4 regions of the Halanaerocella petrolearia genome follow, and region 3 is predicted to be linked to each of the others. Evidence: riboswitches for the same ligand, from Rfam matches in the RefSeq annotation. Region 3 holds a riboswitch; each other region holds the start of a gene.
What was found. A riboswitch is a leader RNA that binds a small molecule or an ion and turns the genes downstream of it on or off. The one in region 3 is predicted to bind cyclic di-GMP.
Positions count from the first base shown of each region.

Region 1: it holds a riboswitch for cyclic di-GMP, as region 3 does, so the genes downstream of both, ACYQ39_RS07925 (DUF554 domain-containing protein) here and ACYQ39_RS10715 (hypothetical protein) in region 3, are expected to answer to the same signal.
Region 2: it holds a riboswitch for cyclic di-GMP, as region 3 does, so the genes downstream of both, flgB (flagellar basal body rod protein FlgB) here and ACYQ39_RS10715 (hypothetical protein) in region 3, are expected to answer to the same signal.
Region 4: it holds a riboswitch for cyclic di-GMP, as region 3 does, so the genes downstream of both, ACYQ39_RS11670 (type IV pilin protein) here and ACYQ39_RS10715 (hypothetical protein) in region 3, are expected to answer to the same signal.

Region 1 covers NZ_BAAHXW010000002.1:136,241-140,458, reverse strand. Annotated here, with positions in the region: gene hydE ([FeFe] hydrogenase H-cluster radical SAM maturase HydE) at 1-4, shown strand, start outside; gene hydF ([FeFe] hydrogenase H-cluster maturation GTPase HydF) at 1-1,202, shown strand, start outside; gene ACYQ39_RS07930 (aminotransferase class V-fold PLP-dependent enzyme) at 1,224-2,363, shown strand; cyclic di-GMP riboswitch class I at 2,524-2,616, shown strand; gene ACYQ39_RS07925 (DUF554 domain-containing protein) at 2,727-3,401, shown strand; gene ACYQ39_RS07920 (M23 family metallopeptidase) at 3,519-4,218, shown strand, end outside.
Region 2 covers NZ_BAAHXW010000001.1:774,907-779,124, forward strand. Annotated here, with positions in the region: gene fliF (flagellar basal-body MS-ring/collar protein FliF) at 1-851, opposite strand, end outside; gene fliE (flagellar hook-basal body complex protein FliE) at 882-1,184, opposite strand; gene flgC (flagellar basal body rod protein FlgC) at 1,198-1,614, opposite strand; gene flgB (flagellar basal body rod protein FlgB) at 1,617-2,021, opposite strand; cyclic di-GMP riboswitch class I at 2,266-2,351, opposite strand; gene codY (GTP-sensing pleiotropic transcriptional regulator CodY) at 2,758-3,537, opposite strand; gene hslU (ATP-dependent protease ATPase subunit HslU) at 3,652-4,218, opposite strand, start outside.
Region 3 covers NZ_BAAHXW010000002.1:701,507-705,724, forward strand. Annotated here, with positions in the region: gene ACYQ39_RS10705 (hypothetical protein) at 360-878, shown strand; cyclic di-GMP riboswitch class I at 1,162-1,255, shown strand; gene ACYQ39_RS10710 (hypothetical protein) at 1,335-1,490, shown strand; cyclic di-GMP riboswitch class II at 1,525-1,608, shown strand; gene ACYQ39_RS10715 (hypothetical protein) at 1,689-2,216, shown strand; gene ACYQ39_RS10720 (DUF3793 family protein) at 2,356-2,940, shown strand; gene ACYQ39_RS10725 (glucose-6-phosphate isomerase) at 3,162-4,218, shown strand, end outside.
Region 4 covers NZ_BAAHXW010000002.1:875,622-879,839, reverse strand. Annotated here, with positions in the region: gene ACYQ39_RS11680 (O-antigen ligase family protein) at 1-25, opposite strand, end outside; gene ACYQ39_RS11675 (prepilin peptidase) at 40-792, opposite strand; gene ACYQ39_RS11670 (type IV pilin protein) at 1,011-1,427, opposite strand; cyclic di-GMP riboswitch class II at 1,683-1,766, opposite strand; gene ACYQ39_RS11665 (type II secretion system F family protein) at 1,855-3,006, opposite strand; gene ACYQ39_RS11660 (type IV pilus twitching motility protein PilT) at 3,083-4,129, opposite strand; gene pilB (type IV-A pilus assembly ATPase PilB) at 4,142-4,218, opposite strand, start outside.

The DNA.
Region 1 (4,218 bases), 570 kb from region 3:
CTAATAGAGTTCATATTGCTATTTTAGGTCGGAGAAATGCTGGGAAATCAAGTCTGGTTAATGCCTTGACTAATCAAGAATTAGCTGTTGTTTCTGATGTAGCAGGAACTACTACTGATCCTGTTTATAAGTCGATGGAATTGCATCCTTTAGGGCCAGTAACAATGATCGATACAGCTGGAATTGATGATACTGGAGAATTAGGTGAATTACGGGTTAAGAAGACTAAAGAAGTCTTAAGTCGGACTGATTTGGCAGTTTTAGTAGTTGACCCTGAACAAGGAGTTGCTGACTATGAAAAGGATCTATTAGAAGAAGTAGAAGATAGAGAGATTCCTGTAGTAGGAGTCATCAATAAAGCAGATCAGGTAGATAATCTAGATGAGCAAGGATTAATGAAAGAGTTAGGTCTTAAGTTATTAACTGTTAGTGCTACCCAAGAGACTGGAATTGAAGAATTAAAGAAAGAGATTGTCTTTAATGCTCCAACAGAGTTTGAAGAACCTCATATTATTGGGGACTTAATTAACCCGCAAGATACAGTTGTCTTAGTGGTACCAATTGATAGTGCGGCACCTAAGGGGCGTTTGATTTTGCCACAGATGCAGACTTTACGTGATGCTTTAGATAATGATGCTCAAGCAATGGTTGTTAAGGATACTGAACTGAAGGGAGCATTAGCTGAGCTTAAGTCTAATCCAGAGCTTGTTGTAACTGATTCGCAAGCTTTTAAGGAGGTATCTGCTGATGTACCAGAAGAAATTGAGTTGACTGGTTTCTCTATTCTTTTTGCTCGGTATAAAGGTGACTTAGAGATTTATACTAAAGGTGTTAAAGGGATTGAAAGGTTGAGTTCTGGTGATAAAGTTTTAGTAGCTGAGTCTTGTACTCACCATCGCACTGCTGAGGATATAGGAACAGTTAAGATACCTAACTGGATAGAAGACTTTGTAGGTGATGAATTAGAATTTGATCATGTAGCTGGGAGAGAATTTCCTGATAAGATTGAAGAATATGATTTGATTGTCCAGTGTGGTGGTTGTATGACTAATAGAAAAGAGATTTTATATCGCTTAAAGAAGGCTGACAGTTTAGATATTCCAGTTGTTAATTATGGGATGTTGATTGCTCATGTCCATGGTATTTTAGACAGGGCGTTAGAGCCTTTTCCAACTGCTAAGGAGATCTGGGAACAAGAATAAGTAAGAAAAGGGATGATATAAGTGATTTATCTCGATAATGCAGCTACAAGTTGGCCTAAACCAGAAGAAGTCTATCAAGCAATGGATCAGTTTATGCGCCATAAAGCAGCAAACCCAGGTCGGGCTGGACATAAGATGGCAGCTCAAGCTGGTGAATTAGTCTGGCAGACAAGAAGGCTATTGGCTGAATTTTTAAATGCAGCTAGTAGTCAAGAGATTATTCTGACTAAGAATGCTACTGAGGCTTTGAATTTAGCTTTACAAGGCTACTTAGAAGAGGGAGATCATGTAGTAACGACTAGTTTGGCCCATAACTCTATCTTACGGCCATTGAAAGAATTAGAACCAAAGGTAGAAGTAACAATTATTGAAGCAGATAATTCAGGTCAGGTTGAGATAGAGCAGATTGAAGATAATTTACGGCAGAACACTAAGTTAGTAGCTGTAACTCATGCTTCTAATGTAACAGGTTTTTTATTACCTATAGCAGAAATAGGAGAGTTGTTGGAAGAAAAAAATATTAAACTATTAGTCGATGCAGCTCAGACAGCTGGTGTCTATCCTCTAGATGTGCAACAGATGAAGATTGATCTGCTAGCTTTTACTGGTCACAAGTCTTTATTTGGCCCGCCAGGTACAGGAGGATTATATTTAAATAATGGTATAGAACTCAATTCTTTATTATTTGGAGGTACTGGTAGTAACTCAGAGGATATTTATCAACCACGGATTAGACCAGATAGATATGAGAGTGGAACACCTAATACAGTTGGCTTAGCTGGTTTAAAGGCCGGAGTAGAGTTCATTCTAGAGGAAGGTTTAGATAATATTAGACAGCATGAGCAAGAACTATTAGATTATTTAGTTACTGAATTAGAAAAGATACCAGAAGTTACTTTATACCGACCAACTGATATAGATAAACAAGCTCCACTTCTGTCAGTCAACTTTGGTACTGAAGATTCAGGAGAAGTAGGATATATCTTAGATAAGGCTTTTGATATAGCAGTCAGAACTGGTCTACATTGTGCTCCCTTAGCTCATAGAAGTTTGGGTACTTTTGAACGTGGTACAGTTAGATTTAGTTTAGGTTATTTTAATACACTAGATGAGATAAAGGAAGTAATAGAAATTAGTAAAGAAATAGCTGCTGAAGTTTAGGAAGGGCCTTGGCCCTTCTTTTTTTAGAAATTAAGTAAAAAATAATATTTGGTTTAGGAAGGAAATTTCGATATTATATAGTATTATTGTAATGAGTAATGAAAGTTTAAATATTATGGTAATATTTTGAATGATTATAAAATTAGTAATTAAAAATAATCCTCGAGAGTGGCACACTTATTTAAAGATAAGGTCGCAAAGCTATGAGTCTACGGCATAATAATCATTATGCTAAGGCTGTCAGGCTATCGAAAGGAATATTGGTCTATATACCCTATTCCTTAATTTTAGCTTGAGAGGAATAGGTTTTTTTGATAGATAAACTATTTTTATTAAAATTTAATCCAAGGAATGATGTTAATTATGATAGGAACTGTAGTAAATACTATATCGATTATAATTGGTGGTGTCTTAGGTAGATCATTAGGAGATAAACTAAATGATTCTTTAAAGGATATTGTAATGCAAGGTTTAAGTTTAGCAGTTTTATTAATTGGATTACAGATGGCTTTAAAGGGGCAAGAAGTAATCTTAATTATTTTTAGTTTAGTAATTGGAGGATTAATTGGAGAATGGATAAAGATTGAAAAACGTTTAGAAGAGTTAGGTATCTGGCTAGAGAAGATATTTAATAATCAAGATGGAATTGTAGCTGGATTTGTTCAGTGTAGTTTAATCTATTGTATAGGTGCTATGTCAATTATGGGAGCAATTCAAGATGGTTTACAGAATGATCCATCTACTTTATATGCCAAATCATTGTTGGATGGTTTTTCGGCTATAGCCTTTTCTTCTACTTTGGGAGTAGGGGTTATATTATCAGCTGGATCTGTTTTCATCTACCAAGGTACAATTACTCTGTTAGCTAGTTGGTTAAAAGTTATTTTAACTCAGGCTGTGATAAACGAAATGACTGCTACTGGAGGCTTATTGATAGTTGCTATTGCTTTTAATATGTTAGGGATAACTGAAATAAAAGTAGGTAATTTATTACCAGCTATTTTAGTAAGTATTATATTAGGAACATTTATTATTTAGTTATGAGCTGTGAGCCATGAGTTAAGCCAAAACCAAAAAATAAATTTATTTCAAATTTCTTAAGATTTGTACATTGTCAATTGTAAACTATCAACTATATAGGAAAGGAGGAAGAAAATGAATACTGATAATCAGAAAGAAGAAATTACTTTTAAGTTTATACCTCATACTTCACAAGGGATATTTACTCTTCGTCTTTCTAAAAAGTTTATTAAAGTTACTCTTACATTCATGTTAATAGGATTATTGACTTTAGTAGGGGGATTATATTATTATCATAAACAATATAATCTTTCTCTAAAGAGAATAAAGCAGTATATACCTTTGAAAGAAAAAAACAAAGAATTAAGAAAGAGTAATAATCATCTACATCAAAAACTAGCAAAATTATCGAAACAAACTGAAAAGATCAAACAAGAGTTTAATAGGCTAAAAAAGGAAAATCAGAAGATTAGACAGTTAGTTGATTTTAAAGACCAGCTTAATAGCCAAGCTAAAGCTGAAACTGTTTCAGTTAGGACAGTAAGTTATAATTCAAATCAGAATTCAATTAAAAGAGCTGAAGATAACTTGCAATTATTAAAAGAGGCCTTACCACAAGGGGAGAAGAATGTATCTCAGCTTAAAGAAGAAGTAGTAGAGTATAAAGATTATCTAGTTTCTAAACCACATGGATGGCCAATAAAAGGTGATAAAGGAAGAATTACTTCTGCTTTTGGTTATCGTCATCATCCAGTTCTTAATAAACGTGTTTTTCATGATGGATTGGATATTGGAATCTGGTATAACCATAAAGTAGTTGCTACAGGAAAGGGAA
Region 2 (4,218 bases), on a different contig from region 3:
TACTCTGTTTTATTTATGCTACGTTGATCAAAATTAAGTTTAGCATTAACTTTAACTACAAAATTATTTATTCCTAACACTTTAGTCAACATTACATTTAAATCTTGTTCTATCTCTTCTTCAAATTTATCTTGAGTTTCTAACTGGTCATAATTAGATTTTGAGCTTTCATCTTGATTATCTAATTTAGCAGACAGTAAATTACCTGCTGTATCAACAATAGTTACTTTATTAGCCTTTAAGCCTTTAACACTACTAGCTACTAAATTAGCAATCGACTGTACTTGATTCTTACTAATGTCTTGGTATCCATTTAATTTTAGAAATACAGAAGCTTTAGCTGGTTTGGACTGTTCTTTATAAATACTATTTTGAGCCGGAGTAATCTGCACCCTAGCATAACTAATATTCTCAAATTGTTTAATAGTCCTTGATAGTTCACCAGATAAGGCTCGATTATAATTAACTTTCTGTTGAAAGTCAGTAGTTCCTATCTGGGTCTGATCAAAAAGCTCAAAACCAGTTACTCCGCCAGTCGGTAATCCATCTCCAGCTAATTCTAACCTAAGTTGATGGGCTTTTTGGCTAGGTACTAAAATAACAGAACCTTTATTTTCTAATTTATATGAAACCTGTTTTTCCTTTAGCTTTTCAACTATTACTCCAGCATCTTTATTAGATAAATTATTAAATAATACCTTATATTCAGGCTGACTAGCCCAATTAACCAAAATAAATATAGCAATAATAGTAGCAATAATTGAAGCGCCAATTATAATCTTAGTTTTCTTATCTAACCCTGTCCATAATTTTAAAAACTGCTCTTTTAGCTCTGCAAAACTTTCAACCATATTTACACCTCAATCCTAGTGACCATCCCATCAGACTTGTATCCTCATAATCTCCTTGTAGGCATCAACTACTTTATTTCTTACTTCTGTTGTTAAATCTAAAGATATTTTAGCTTTTTGAGCAGCTATCATTACTTCATGAACACTATCAGCTTTTCCTAAAGCCAAATCTTGACTGGCTTGATTGGCTTGATGTTGTAGATTATTCGTCTTTTGTAGGGATTGTTTTAACATATTAGTAAAAGAAGTTTTATTTTTCTTTTCTTCACTACTATCAGATAATTTCTGATTTATTTTCATCAAATTAGAATTAGACAGCTTGTCAACTTTCATTTATACCCCTCCTTTATCCAAGTTCAAGTGCACTCTTAGCCATTTTTTTAGCTGAATTCAAAGCAGTTACATTTGCCTCATAAGACCTAGTAGCTGACATCATATCTGTCATCTCTGATACAACATTTACATTAGGCATCTTTACATAACCAGCTTCATTAGCATCTGGATGTTCAGGTTTATAAACTAACTTAGGTGGTTTATTACTCTCTTCTATATTAGTCACCTCTACTCCATTTACATTCTCTTCTTTAGATGCTAATTCTTCTTGTAATCTCGCTTTAAAGACAGGCATCTTACGACGGTAAGGGCCACCATCTTCTGTACGAGTTGTATTAGCATTAGCAATATTACTTGAAATAGTATTCATTCTTAATCTTTGAGCTGTCAAACCTGAGGCACTAATACCAATCCCTTTAAACATTGACATTACTATTTACCTCCCTTTTTAATTACATTCTCTATTCGGCGAAATTTATTAGCCAGTTGCTTAGTAACAGCTTGATATTCTAAATTAGTCTTAGCTAACTTAGACATTTCAGCATCTATACTAACGTTATTACCATCACTTCTGACCTTGGTATCTTCTTCTGTATACATCTTAGGCTTTACAGACTCTAAACTCCTGCTATTTAAAGATATATGTCTTTTATTAGTTACTTCCAAATCATAGTCTTGATTCAATACTTTATTCAATTGACCTTTAAAGCTGACTCCTTTTCTCTTATAACCTGGAGTATCAGCATTAGAGATATTATTAGCAATTGTTTTATGTCTTTTTTGTAAACCATCTAATGATTTTTGTAACACACTAAAGTTTTGATCAAACAACTTCATCTGAAACCTCCCTTTAAATTACTATCCCTTTTTAAAACTTCAATATATATTTATAATATTCCTGCAATTTTTAAGAAACTAATCTTGTATTATAGGAAAAAAATAGTTGTTATCCCAATTATGTATAATTATATCTTATTATGCATCATTTTCAATATTAATTTGGAATATTACCCTAAAAAATTACATAATAAAACAATAACCCCTATCCTCATAAAAAGATATAGGGGTTTCATATACTCCATTTGGTAACCTGACGGTCTTAGCAATTACGCCATAGACTCAAAAGCTTTGCGACCCTACCTTTCGATAAGTGTGCCATTTACGAGGATGTAATATATTTATTTTTTACTTTAATATCCATCCATTTAAATATCTTTGTTTAAGAACTTCTTTCTGAAAAGCTACTGCTACCTTTTATTAATTCAATACCTATTTCCAATATTCCTGCATTTTTAAAAAATTATCTTATATTATAGATAAAAAAATGATTATTACTGCAATTATGTATGATTTTGTCTAATCTATAATTTTACTTTAAAACATTATCCAAAGAATCACTTAAAACAATAACCCCCTTATAAAAGGTATAGGGGGGCATATACTCTATTTAGTAGTCTGACGCAATTATGCCATCTTTGCGACTCTACCCTTCGATAAGTGTTTCATTTACAATGATATGATATATTTATCTTACAAATTAAAAAACAGGTGTGGGCAACCCACACCTGTAAAGCTAATTTAATTTCTTTAACTCGTCTAGTAAATAATCATTTAATACTTTAATATGTGTTCCTTTCATACCTAATGACTTAGACTTAATTACTCCTGCACTTTCAAACTTACGAAGAGCATTAACAATTACTGAACGAGTAATGCCTACTCTATCTGCAATTTTACTAGCTACCAGTAAACCCTCTGTGCCATCAAGTTCTTCAAAAATATGCTCTACAGCCTCTAATTCAGAATAAGATAAAGTATCTATAGCGATCTGAACTGCTGCTTTTTTACGAGCTGCTTTCTCTCTTTCTTTACTCTTTAATCTTAAAATCTCCATACCAACTACAGTAGCTGCATATTCAGCTAATAATAAATCACTAGATTCAAACTCTTTATCAAATCTAGCTAAAATCAAAGTACCCAATCTTTCTCCTCCACCATTAATTGGTACAATAGTCGTTAGTTTATGCTTAAATAAACAATCTTTAGCCTCTTTAAAGACACATGAACCATGTTTTTGCTCATAATTAGATTGAGTATGATAGATTCCTAATAACCAGTCATTATATTCTCTAGGAAATTTATTCTGGTTAATTACCTCTTTTAACATTAGGTCACATTCAAATTCATCTACCAAGTTATGTCCTAAAATTTCTCCACCTTGGTCTACTAAATAAACATTAGCTCTAATAGTTTCTCTTAACACTTTAGCCATTTCTGCAAAATCAACTGGATGACCAGCAGAGCGCTGAATTAATCTATTTATCTTACGTGTTTTAGTAAGTAATTGTTCCATCAATATGTCCTCCTTAATAACTAACTGTTTTGTCAGTCAGCCCAGTATATCAAAACCTAGAATAACTTAAATAATTATATCTAAATTTAATTTTTATTTCAGATTATAAAGAACTTAGAGAATATATTTACTTAAATCTTTATCTTTAACTAGATCATCTAATCTATCTTTTACATATTGACGATTGATTTCAATTCTATCCTTCTTAAGTTCTGGAGCTGTAAAAGAAAGTTCCTCTAATAGTTTCTCTACAATAGTATGCAATCTTCGAGCTCCTATATTTTCTGTCTGTTCATTAACTTGATAAGCAATCTCAGCCAATTCATCAATTGCTTCTTCAGTAAATTCAATTTCTAAATCTTCAGTAGCCAATAATGCTTTATATTGTTTTGTCAAAGCATGTTCGGGTTCAATTAAAATTTCTTTAAAGTTATCTTTAGATAGACTATTTAATTCGACTCTAATTGGGAATCGACCTTGTAATTCAGGGATTAAATCAGTTGGATTAGATACATGAAAAGCACCAGCTGCAATAAATAAAATATGGTCTGTCTTAACTGAGCCATATTTTGTATTGACTGTTGAACCTTCTACAATTGGTAAGATATCTCTTTGTACCCCTTCTCGAGATACATCTGGATTAGATCCTGCTTCTTTACCAGCTATCTTATCAATTTCATC
Region 3 (4,218 bases):
CAGGTTAGCAAGGTAGAATTATCCGAATTGATTTACCAACTTTGAAACAACTATAGGAAATAAACTTGCTAAGTATATGATACGATAAAAATAGAACAGTTTCTTATTTAGACACCTAGAGCCAATTAAGTATGGCAATCGAGAAGTTTATAGAAATGGTAGGTTATTTAACTATTATGATGAAGAGGCTTTTATGAAACTAAAGGATAAGTTTGCTGAATTAGAAGTAATTAAGATATGGAAGACTGATTTCATTCTATTCCAACTGTCAGTATAGCTGAATCTTATTTTTTATTATAGAATATTAAATTGTAAACTTGGTTAATATATAGGTGTGAATCATTAAGGGGGATGTAGCTATGCCCAAATTCACTGTAGGAGGAGATAAAGATATGCCAACAGTCTTAGGAGTATTTAATGGTGAATCTGAAGCTAAAACTGCAGTTGATAAGATGAAAGAAAAGGGGATTTCTGAAGATAAAATTTCATTAGTAGCTAAACAAGACGGAAATGATAATATTGAAGCTGGAGAAGAGATGGCAGGTAATGATCAAAATTTAGCTGATGGTGCTACTACTGGTGGCGCTTTAGGAGGGGCAGCAGGAATATTAGCTGGGGCTGGTTTATTAGCAATTCCAGGAGTTGGCCCTGTTTTAGCTGCTGGACCAGTAGCTGCTGGTCTAACTGGAGCAGCCACTGGAGGCGTTGCAGGTGGTTTAGTTGATTATGGATTAGACCAAGAAACAGGAGAGAGATATGCAGGAGAAGTAGAACAAGGAAAAATCTTGGTAGCAGCAGAAGATACAGATGAGAATAAGATTAATGAAGTATCCGATATTTTACGTAAAGAAGGAGCTAATGATGTAGCAACTCACTAAGATAATAGCTATTTATTGAGTATAAAGCGGTTGGTAGTATGACTAATCGCTTTATACTTTAATAGTTAGAAAGTGATAATAAATACAAGTTGCTAACTTATATAAGTACATTAAAAGATCATTAGTAATTTTAAAAAGTAGTATTTAGAATATAAAATTGTCAGTTATAAATTGGATATTATTAAAAAAATTAATAAAAATATTTTTTTATGGAGGATAATAAAAATATATCTAGTATTACTCTAACAGGTCATTATAAAAATAACGAATAATTAAAAGTAACCCTCGAAAAAGGCACACTTATTGAAAAATAAGGTCGCAAAACTATGAGTCTACGGTACATTAAATCGTTGTACTAAGATTGTCAGGTTACCGAAAGGAATATAGGCTTTTTTAATAAGAGGGATAATTATAATAGATTTTAAAGTACTTAAAAAAATATAGGGAGTGATAATTATGCCTCTTTCTTCAATTGTATTGCTTTTTATTTTAGGATTTATTATTAATCTTATTTTAAAAGATGATTCTGATTCTTTAAATGACAAGTACCAAAGTGAAGATTTTTCAAATTTTATTAATGTTTTAGAAAAAGTTAGTAATAATCAAAAGTAAAGTTTAGAGAAGTTAGCTAAAAAATAGAAAATGAATGTATTTAGGAGGCAGAGAAGTATAATCTTTATTTGGGCACCTGGATTATATGGAGTCAATGGTGAATCCGACCTAAATTTTCTAGTATTCTCTAGAAAATTTAGGTTTTTTTATTATAATTTATAAGTTTATAACATAGTACTTTGTTAGAGGAGGGGTATATTGCCAGTTAAAACTTTAAAGAAAATTTTAGGGGTGAGTAGTAAGGTATCCAGCTATGATGTAGCTAAAGAACTGTTTGAATTGATAAAAGAAGAGGAGGATAAGTTAAGATTTAAGGAGATAGGAGCTAAAATAGAAGTGGATGATCGTGCTTTAATGTTAGTTGTTATTCATTATTTTAGTTTTATATTTGTAACTAAAAATAATGATTTAGCTTTTAGTTCAAGTACTATACGTAATATTTCTAATAGTTTCTCTTCTCTGCTAATAAAAGATGTAAATACTCAAGCTAGTTTATTAGAAGAAATAAGAGAAAAACTATTGAAAGTTTATAATAATTATTCGAATGAGAGTAAGAGAAGACAAATTGAAGAAGTAGTTAAAGTATTGTGTAGTTATTTAGATTTAAATGATAAAATAAAAGAGGATTTAGTTAATAAATTAGTGAGTTATATATTTAAAGATGTAACTTTGATGCAAGATTATCTAATCAGTAAAAGTAGAAATTATAAAATAACTAATCAATAGTCACTTAAAACATCTTTCCAATTAGGAGAGGTGTTTTTTTGTTTTAATTAGTTTTTGACAGTAGAAGTTATTAATGTTATACTAAATATAGATATTGAAAACCAATTTCAATTAGTTAGATGGATAAGGGGGAGAGAAGATGAAAGGGACCAAAAAATGTAGAAGTGATATAAATTGCTTTAGGAAAAATTGTGAATGTTTGTTAAGAAGAATAGGTGCTACTATTATGGGAGTTAAGCCAGCTGAATTAAGAAGTATAAAACAAGAAAAGAGTTGTTGGCAAAAGTGTAAAGGAACTCTTCTAGGCTATAATCAGTTAGAACTTATAGAAATAGATATAGTGAATGGACGACGGAAAGTCCTTTTCTATCATTCTCAAGCTTTAGAAGAACAACTTAAAGATCAACGTGTACTTAATTTTCTTAAGAATATAGGTTATCCTCAAGAATATAGTCTAGATAAATATTTAGAAAAATTAAAGAATAGATTACAGGGAGCTGAATTTCCTCATGAGATTGGTATCTTTTTTGGTTATCCTCTTAAAGATGTATTAGGATTTATGGGATATGTAGATTTAGAGGTTACTCATAGAGGAGAATGGAAGTATTATGGTAATAAGAAGATTTCTCTATTAAAGCAGAAGAGATTTGATAGGGCAAGAGAAGAGTTTAATGCAAAGTTAAATAAATTAGAGCAAGTTGAAGAATTTCATAAAGTAATCTAGTAACTTAGGTGAGCAATGTGTTTTCACATATTGCTCTATTTTTATTTTTTGGAGTTTATATTTTTCAAAAAAATATTCTTTTCTTGCAGGAAATTAGATGGTTAGGTAGAATCACGTAACAGAAAGTACATACTATTCTTTATTATTGTAAGAGAATGGAAACGTTTGCAGGAGAATATTTTTTATAAGTAAAGTGATAATAATTAAGAGGAGGAATAGAAATGACTAAACGTTATGAAGATGCAGAATGGAAAGAATCTATGCGCTTGAAATTAGACGTAAATAATATGTTTGCTGACAAAGTAGGTCAAGAGCATGGTTATACTACTGAAGATATTGCTAAGATGCAAGATAAAGCTGTTGAAGCTCATAAGGCAATTAAAGAAGGTAAGGCAGCTGGAGACTTAGGTTTTATGGAGCTGCCAGAGACTCATAAAGAGATTGCGAAAGAGATTAAAGAGTTTGCTGAAGCTAATCGTGCCAAGTATGACAACTTTGTAGTATTAGGAATTGGTGGTTCTGCTTTAGGTAATATTGCTGTGCAGACTGCTTTAAATGATCCTTACTATAATTTAAAAGATGAAGCTAGAGATAATTGCCCACGATTATTTACACCTGATAATGTTGATCCAACTCGTTTAAAGTCTTTATTAGAGACATTAGATTTAGAAAAGACTGTCTTTAATGTTATCTCTAAGTCTGGTGGAACTGCAGAAACAATGAGTCAGTTCTTAACTGCTCGTGCTGCTGTAGTAGAAGAGTTAGGAGAAGATGCAGTAGGAGATCACTTTATTGCCACTACTAGTGAAGATTCTGGTAATCTAATTAAGATTGCTAAAGAAGAAGGTATGAAGAAGTTCTTTATTCCTGATAATGTAGGAGGTCGTTTCTCTGTTTTAACTCCAGTTGGTCTAGTATCTGCAGCATTTACTGGTGTTGATATTGAAGAGTTATTAGCTGGAGCAGAATATATGGCTGAGTTATGTGATACAGATGAGCTATGGGATAATCCTGCCTATCTAAATGCTACTTTACAGTATTTAGCTGATCAAGATGGTAAGCCAATGTCTGTAATGATGCCTTATAACCATTCTTTAAAGGATGTTGCTGACTGGTATCGTCAGTTATGGGCTGAGTCTTTAGGTAAGAAACTTGATCGAGATGATAATGTTGTTAATGTTGGCCCTACTCCAATTAAAGCTTTAGGTGCTACAGATCAGCACTCTCAAGCTCAGTTATATATGGAAGGTCCATATGATAAGGTTGTTACTTTCTTAG
Region 4 (4,218 bases), 170 kb from region 3:
TATTGTTTTTCTTCTTTAACTTCATTCTACTCACACTTCCTAATATAAAAATAATCTAAGGTACCAATTAATAATCTGATTCCCCCATAGAATCATTATTAAACTACCTAAGGCAATAAAAGGGCCAAAAGGAAGTCGACTTCCCCATTCTTTAGCTCCACTACTTAATAAAAACAAAGCTATAATTGAACCAATAAAAGCACCAATAAAAATAGCTACTAAAGAATATAATCCTCCTATAAAGCTACCTACCATTGCTATTAACTTAACATCACCTAATCCCATACCACCTTTAGTAATAAATATAATCAATAATAAAAAAATAGCTGGAATAACTATACCACTTAATGAACTCTTAAAGTTAAGTTGGCCCGTTAATAAACTACTACCTAACCCTGATACAATACCTAAGTAAGTAAGTTGATTAGGAATGATCTGATATTTAAAATCAATAAAACTAGCCACTATTAATAAAGAGATCAACCACACATAAAGAAAAAATTCTATAGTAAAATAATACTGTTTATATAAAGTAAAAAAAAGTAGACCTGTTACTAGTTCTACTATTGGATACTGGTATGATATTTTCCTCCCACAATAACGACAACTGCTTTTTGTTAAAATAAAACTTAGCACTGGTATTAAATCAATAGGTTGGAGTTTAGTTTCACAACTTGGACAATAAGATCTAGAAAAAACAATCGGTTCTTTCTTTGGTAGCCGATAAATTACTACATTCAAGAAACTACCGATTATTAAACCAAAGGTAAATATTATAACTCCTAATGACATACTTATTTTCACCTGCTCTAAATTACTTATTTGTAAAAAGTCGCATTGTTTTTCTTATTTAAACCTAAAACCTTTTAAAAATAAAAAGATTATTTTAGTAAAGATGTTTCTTAAATTTTAATTGGTCTTAATCTTAACTGTAAACTGTAAATTGCAAACTGTAAACTGAAAAGAGTAATATGAGAATCAGCACCAAAAACGGTGCTGAAAAATGACTACTATTCACTTATACCTCCAGGTGTAACAGTTATTTTATCATTATTATTAACAGTATCGTCATCATTAATATCTACATCTACTTCATACTCAATTGTATAGGAAGAACCAGAAGTAGAGTAACCGCTACCTGTACTATACTTATTAGTATCCACATTTGTAATATAGTCGTTAATATCACTTAAACTTGCTGGATATTCACCCTCTTCCGCATTATACATCTCTAAACCTGCCTGAATATTTCTTAGATCACTTTTTACAGCAGCTATATCTGCTTTATCTCTTACTCCACCAAATTGCGGAATAGCAATTCCTGCTAAAGTTCCAATTACAGCAATTACAATCATCAACTCAATTAAAGTAAAACCTTCTTCTCTAGTTGCTAAAGTCTTAAACTGATCTCTTAATTTTTTTATCACTATAAATCCTCCTTTATATGAAAATACATTATATTACTTCTATAATTGATTAATAAAATCCTGCTTAACATAAATTAAAATGAACCCATTTCCATATTTTATACATATAATGAAATATTAGGATAGAGGCTAGGTTTTTAAACACTCTCACATAACCTCATTTTTATAAATTTGACTTTACTAATACTGATTCCTTACACTGACACTACATCATTTATAAATAACAAAAAACCGCCCTATAATCTTAAAAATTAATTTAAGATAGGACGGTTTCACCAATAGCTCAGTATAACCTAGGTGACCAGATATAAGTCATACTTCATTGCTTCCTATATTAAGAAATTCTTTAATTATACATATATTCCTTTTGGATTAATATATCATTAATACCAAATTATATCAAGTATTTTTATAATACTAAATTGCTTTAAACACTTTGAATCAGACCAAACATAGGTAACATAATTGAAAGTACTATACCTCCAATTATTATTCCCAATACTACAATTAAAGCTGGCTCAACTAATGAAATAATACTATCGACTTTATATTCAACCTCTTGTTCATAAAAATCAGCTAACTTATTAAGCATCTCTTCTAGATTTCCTGTCTCTTCTCCAATTTCTATCATCTGTAGTGCCATTTCAGGAAAGGTATCATCTTCACTTAAAGGCAAAGTAATACTTTCTCCTTCACTAATACTTTGTCGAGCAGATGCCAATTTATCAGCTATAACTTGATTAGAGACAACCTTACTTACTACTTCAAGTCCTTCTAAAATTGATATTCCACTATTAATTAAAATAGATAAGGTTCTACTTATTCTAGCCACTGATACTTTAACCACTAAATCACCCCATAAAGGTAACTTAAGTAGTATTCCATCTATCTTTCTTTTCCCTTGGTCAGTCTGATAATAATAATAGATACTAACAATTATGACAACTAAAACCAAAATAAATAAATACCAATAGCTTGAAACTAAACTACTACCATATAATAATAATCTAGTTAATAAGGGTAATTCAATATCCATACTAGAAAAGACATCTACAAAAGTAGGTAATACTACTGTAATTAAAAAAAAGACTACTCCTAAAGCTACCAAGGTGATTACTATAGGATAAACTAACGCAGAGGTTATTTTCTGCTTTAAATCATTCTCCTTTTCAAAATACTGAGCCAACTCCTCTAAAACACCATCTAATATACCACCAGTTTCTCCTGCTTCTACCATAGTAATAAATAATTTAGGAAAGACTTTATCTTCCTTTATCATTGCTTCTGATAAGGTCATACCACTCTCTACCCTTTCTCTAATAGCAATAATAGAGTCCTTTAATTTAGAAGCAACTACCTGCTCCGATAAAATATTGAGTGTTCTAACTAATGAAAGTCCTGAATTAATCATAGTAGCAAATTGTCTACTAAATAAAGCTAACTCTTCTACACTAGCTTTTTTCCAAGTTAAAAATTCAAAATTAAAATCAAAATTAGAAGTTTCTTCTTCAATTGAAGTAATATAATAACCTTGCTCTCTTAATTGATTAACTGCTATCTTCTTACTTTCAGCTTCTATATTTCCTTCAGTTAACTCTCCTTGTCTATTACGAGCTTTATAGTGAAAAATATGATCTATAACTAGCCACTCCTTTCTAAATTAGATTCTTAAGAGTCTCTATATTATTAGATTTATTTAAAGCTGTTTGACGCTTAATCTTTCCTTGTCTATATAAATCACGTAATGAATAATCCATAGTATGCATCCCCTTGTCTCTACCAGTCTGCATTACTGACTCTAATTGATGGCTTTTACCTTCACGAATTAGATTCTTAACTGCTGAATTTACTACTAACAACTCTGTAGCTGCTACTCTATCTAAACCGTCAATTGTAGAAATTAACTGTTGTGATAAAACTCCTTGTAAAATTAAAGACAGCTGTGTCCTAATCTGAGCTTGTTGGTGCGGCGGAAAAACATTAATAATTCGATCAATAGTTTCAGCTGCTCCATTAGTATGTAGAGTTGCTAAGACTAGATGACCAGTCTCTGCTGCTGTAATAGCAGTTGAGATAGTCTCTAAATCTCTCATTTCACCTACTAAAATAATATCTGGATCTTGTCTTAAGGCAGCACGTAATCCAGTTGCAAATTCTGCTGTATCTTTACCTACAGCTCGCTGATTAATAATTGATTTCTTATGTTGATGAACATACTCAATTGGATCTTCTAACGTTATAATATGCTTATCCTTCTGCTGATTAACTAAATCAAGCATAGCAGCTAAAGTAGTTGACTTCCCACTTCCAGTTGGTCCTGTAACTAAAAATAAGCCTCGAGGCTGTAAAGCCAACTCTTTTAATTTAGTTGGTAATCCTAGATCATCTAACTTAGGAATTTCAGTCGGAATTATCCGTAATACTAAAGCAGGATTTGCTTGCTGCTGAAAAGCATTAACTCTAAAACGATAATCACGCCACTGATAAGCAAAATCAACCTCTCCTTCTTCTTTAAGTATCTTCGCTTCTTCCTGATCTACCATATCAGCAATCATTCCTCTAAGTTCCTCTTTAGTAATTTTCTCAGTTCCTATCTTTTCTAACCTACCATTGACTCTAACTATAGGTTCTGCTCCTACAGTTAGATGAATATCTGATGCTTCTAATTTAATTCCTTGGCTTAATAGCTCAACTAGCTCCATTATTACCACTCCTTAAAAATTAACCTTTGTAACTCGCATAGCCTCTTTTAGCGTAGTTATTCCCTGACTTACTTTCTGTAAACCACTAG